Regions from separate parts of the Pseudomonas sp. S2_C11 genome, predicted to be linked through region 1. Evidence: predicted binding sites of a transcription regulator. Region 1 holds the regulator's gene; the other holds the start of a gene.

Region 1 (2,397 bases):
GGGACCAGCAATACGAACAACAGGTCCACCGGAGCGCCGTCGATGGCGTCGAAATCGATCGGGGCTTCGAGGTGCAGCAGGGCGCTCACTGGCCCCGCGCAGCCCTTGAGGCGGCAGTGGGGAATGGCGATGCCGTTGCCAAAACCGGTGGAGCCGAGTTTTTCACGGGCGATCAGCGCCTCGAAGACATCCTGCATCGCCAGATCCGGCACTTCGCGGTGGATCAGGTTGGCAATCTGTTCGAGGGCTTTTTTCTTGCTGCCGCCCGGCGCGTTCACTTGGGAACGGCCGGGGGTCAGGATGGTTTCAAGTCGGATCATGGATAGGGGTGTTAACGACCGGTCGCGCCCTGGAGGAGGCTCTGGGTCTTTTCCTTATGCTTTTTGAGTTGGCGATCCAGCTTGTCGGTAAGTGAGTCGATCGCAGCGTACATGTCGGTATCTTCTGCGTTGGCGACCACTTCGCTGCCGGGGATATGCAAGGTGGCTTCGATCTTCTGCTTCAGCTTTTCGACGCACATCGTGACCTGCACGTTGGTGATCTTGTCGAAATGTCGCTCCAGTCGCTGGAGTTTTTCCTCGATGTAGGAACGCAGAGGTTGGGTCACTTCCAGTTGGTGTCCACTGATGTTGACTTGCATACAGCTTCTCCTTCGTTGCCAGTGCATAAAGTGGCAGGCCGAAAAGCCTGCCACTGGAACGCTGTAACGTGGCTTACATCAACCGCTTGCGTTCGCTCGAAGGCGCGATTCCGAGGGATTCGCGGTACTTGGCGACGGTGCGGCGAGCCACCTGAATGCCTTGTGCCTCCAGTAAACCAGCGATCTTGCTGTCACTCAACGGCTTTTTCTGATTTTCCGCAGCGACCAGTTTCTTGATGATCGCGCGGATCGCCGTGGACGAGCATTCGCCGCCTTCGGAGGTGCTGACGTGGCTGGAGAAAAAGTATTTCAGCTCATAAATACCGCGCGGGGTATGCATGAATTTCTGTGTGGTCACCCGGGAAATCGTCGATTCGTGCATGCCGACCGCTTCGGCGATGTCATGCAATACCAACGGCTTCATCGCTTCGTCGCCGTATTCGAGGAAGCCGCGCTGATGTTCGACGATCTGCGTGGCCACTTTCATCAGGGTTTCGTTGCGGCTCTGCAGGCTCTTGATGAACCAGCGGGCTTCCTGCAACTGGTTGCGCATGAAGGTGTTGTCGGCGCTGGTGTCGGCACGCTTAACAAACCCGGCGTACTGGGCATTGACGCGCAGGCGTGGCACCGATTCCTGGTTCAGCTCGACCAGCCAGCGCTCGTTGTCCTTGCGCACGATCACATCGGGAATGACGTATTCGGCTTCGGTTGATTCGATCTGCGAGCCCGGACGCGGATTGAGGCTCTGTACCAGCTCGATGACCTGGCGCAGCTCGTCTTCCTTGAGCTTCATCCGGCGCATCAACTGGCTGTAATCGCGGCTGCCGAGCAGGTCGATGTAATCGGCGACGAGGCGCTTGGCCTCGGTCAGCCACGGCGTCTTCGCGGGCAGCTGGCGCAATTGCAGCAGCAGGCATTCGCTGAGGTTGCGTGCGCCGATACCGGCGGGCTCGAATTGCTGGATGCGATGCAGGACGGCTTCGATTTCGTCGAGCTCGATGTCCAGTTCCGGATCGAACGCTTCAAGAATTTCTTCGAGTGTTTCGTCCAGATAGCCCTGATTGTTGATGCAGTCGATCAGGGTGACAGCGATCAGGCGATCGGTGTCGGACATCGGTGCCAGGTTCAGTTGCCAGAGCAGATGGCTTTGCAGGCTCTCGCCGGCGGACGTGCGGGTGGTGAAATCCCACTCATCGTCATCGCTGCTGGGCAGGCTGCTGGCGCTGGTCTGGTAGACGTCTTCCCAGGCGGTATCCACTGGCAGTTCGTTGGGGATGCGCTCGTTCCAATCGCCATCCTCGAGGTTATCCACCGTCGGGGCGGTTTCCTGGTAGGAGGGTTCCTGGATTTCGGCGGGCTTCTGTTCGGCGTTGTCGGCCAGCGGATCGGCGTTGTCGAAGTCGTCGCCTTCTTCCTGGCGCTCGAGCATCGGATTGGATTCCAGAGCCTCCTGGATCTCCTGTTGCAGGTCCAGGGTCGACAATTGGAGCAGGCGGATGGCCTGTTGCAGCTGCGGTGTCATCGTCAGCTGCTGGCCCATTCTCAAGACTAGCGATGGTTTCATGGCAGGGGCTTAACACCTTATTCGCCGGCGCTTTGCGCCATCCACTACAGGGCGCCGAAGCGCCAAACTTAAGCAAATTATATGCCTGAAACTGAAGTGTTTGCCTAGAGCGCTGTAACAATTAAAGCGGATAAATGCGCCTTGAATCGATACAGCGCTGTCGCGCTTACAGGCGGAACTCGTGACCCAGATA
Region 2 (2,397 bases), 2.5 Mb from region 1:
GTCAACACGATTTAAGAGGCGGCATCATTGTCTACGGGTAATTTGGATTTCGAACAGTTCCGGGTCTTCCTGGAAAAAGCCTGTGGCATTCTGCTCGGTGAAAACAAGCAGTATCTGGTCTCGAGCCGTCTCAACAAACTGATGGAGCAGCAAGGCATCAAGTCCCTGGGTGAGCTGGTACAGCGCATCCAGACCCAGCCGCGCAGCGGTTTGCGCGAGCAGGTGGTCGATGCCATGACGACCAACGAAACCCTGTGGTTTCGCGACACCTATCCGTTTGAAGTCTTGAAGAACAAGGTACTGCCGGAAGCGATCAAGGCCAGCCCCAACCAGCGTCTGCGGATCTGGTCGGCGGCCTGCTCGTCGGGACAGGAACCGTACTCGCTGTCGATGTCGATCGACGAGTTCGAGCGCAGCAACCTGGGTCAGTTGAAGATGGGTGTGCAGATCGTTGCCACCGATCTGTCGGGCCTGATGCTCAACAACTGCAAGACCGGCGAGTACGACAGCCTGGCGATCGGTCGCGGTCTGTCGCCGGAACGCCTGCAACGCTACTTCGACCCGAAAGGGCCGGGGCGCTGGGTGGTCAAGGCGCCGATCAAGAGCCGGGTGGAATTCCGCTCGTTCAACCTGCTCGACAGTTACGCAGCGCTGGGCAAGTTCGACATCGTGTTCTGCCGCAACGTGTTGATCTACTTCTCTGCCGAAGTGAAGAAGGACATCCTGTTGCGCATTCACAGCACGTTGAAGCCGGGCGGGTACCTGTTCCTTGGCGCTTCGGAGGCGTTGAACGGATTGCCGGATCATTACCAGATGGTTCAGTGCAGCCCGGGGATTATCTACAAGGCGAAGTAATCGGTTTGCGCTGATACAAAAAACGGGAAGCCCGCAAAGGCCTCCCGTTTTTTTATGCCCGAATTATTTTCCACAAACCCCCTGAGGGAGCGAGCCTGCTCGCGAAAGCGCTCTGTCCATAAGACAGTTGGCGCCTGACACGCCGCCTTCGCGAGCAGGCTCGCTCCCACAGGGATCTGCGCTGACCTGGCAAGGACGGCAAGCGGCAGAAAAGCGGCATCCGGCGGTAACCGGTTGCCGCTTTTCTGGCATTGCCGCTTAGCCTGTTCGGTGCAAAGCCCCGGAATACGGGGCTTTGATCATTTGGCACGGCGCTTGCTAAAGCTCAGATACGAAAAACCGGTCACCTGAAGGTTCCCGACATGAGCATCAGCTTCGACAAAGCGCTGGGCATTCACGAAAAGGCATTGGGCTTCCGCGCCCAGCGTGCCGAAGTGCTGGCCAACAACATCGCCAACGCCGACACCCCGAACTACAAAGCGCGGGATCTGGATTTCTCCAAAGTGCTCGAAGCACAGACCGAGAAGACCAAGACCGGCGGCCACTTTGCCCTGAACATGACCAACAGCCGGCACATCGAGGCTGAAGGGCTGGGCAACGGCGACGAGTCGCTGATGTATCGCACGCCGATGCAGCCTTCGATCGACCAGAACACCGTCGACGCTCAACTGGAACAGTCGAACTACGCGGAAAACGCTGTCGGCTTCCAGGCCAGCTTCACCTTGCTCAACAGCAAATTCAAAGGGCTGGTGTCAGCCCTGCGCGGAGAATAATCCATGTCCCTGTCCAGCGTTTTCAACATTGCCGGCAGCGGCATGAGCGCGCAGACCACGCGTCTGAACACCGTGGCTTCGAACATCGCCAACGCCGAAACCGTTTCGTCGAGCATCGACCAGACCTACCGCGCCCGTCATCCGGTGTTCGCCACCATGTTCCAGGGCGGCCAGGCCGGCGGCAGCAATTCGCTCTTCCAGAACCAGGACGCGGCCGGGCAGGGCGTGCAGGTGCTTGGCGTTGTCGAAGACCAGAGCAACCTCGAAGCGCGCTACGAGCCGAACCATCCGGCTGCCGACGCCAAGGGCTACGTCTACTACCCGAACGTCAACGTGGTGGAAGAAATGGCTGACATGATTTCCGCGAGCCGCTCGTTCCAGACCAACGCGGAAATGATGAACACCGCCAAAACCATGATGCAGAAGGTACTGACCCTCGGTCAGTAATAAGGGGCGACTGCCATGAGCGTTACGGATACCACCAGCAGCCTGAGCATGAACGACATCCTGGCCAACTCGTCGAAGAAGGCCAGCAGCACTACGTCGGGCGGCATCGCTTCGGCGACCAACAGTGCCACCGGCGGCCAGGCGCTGGGCAAGGATGCATTCCTGCAATTGCTGGTCACCCAGCTGAAAAACCAGAACCCGCTCGACCCGCAGGACAACAGCGCCTTCGTCGCGCAGTTGGCGCAGTTCAGCAGCCTTGAAGGCATCACCACGCTGAACTCCACTGTCAGTGGCCTTGCCGGCAACTACAACTCGTCGCAGG

What was found. The regulator sigma-54, encoded in region 1, starts transcription at its own class of promoters, with help from an activator protein. The targets are predictions, from matches to a motif close to ANTGGCATNNANNTTGCTNT.
Region 2: a site for sigma-54 is predicted at 1,158-1,177, ahead of flgB (flagellar basal body rod protein FlgB). Genes of this name have one in related genera too.

Annotation. Positions count from the first base shown of each region.
Region 1 covers NZ_CP162765.1:4,454,755-4,457,151, reverse strand. Annotated here, with positions in the region: gene ptsN (PTS IIA-like nitrogen regulatory protein PtsN) at 1-320, opposite strand, end outside; gene hpf (ribosome hibernation-promoting factor, HPF/YfiA family) at 332-640, opposite strand; gene AB4N48_RS20205 (RNA polymerase factor sigma-54) at 714-2,204, opposite strand; gene lptB (LPS export ABC transporter ATP-binding protein) at 2,371-2,397, opposite strand, start outside.
Region 2 covers NZ_CP162765.1:1,025,480-1,027,876, forward strand. Annotated here, with positions in the region: gene cheR (protein-glutamate O-methyltransferase CheR) at 28-855, shown strand; gene flgB (flagellar basal body rod protein FlgB) at 1,218-1,628, shown strand; gene flgC (flagellar basal body rod protein FlgC) at 1,632-2,075, shown strand; gene flgD (flagellar hook assembly protein FlgD) at 2,091-2,397, shown strand, end outside.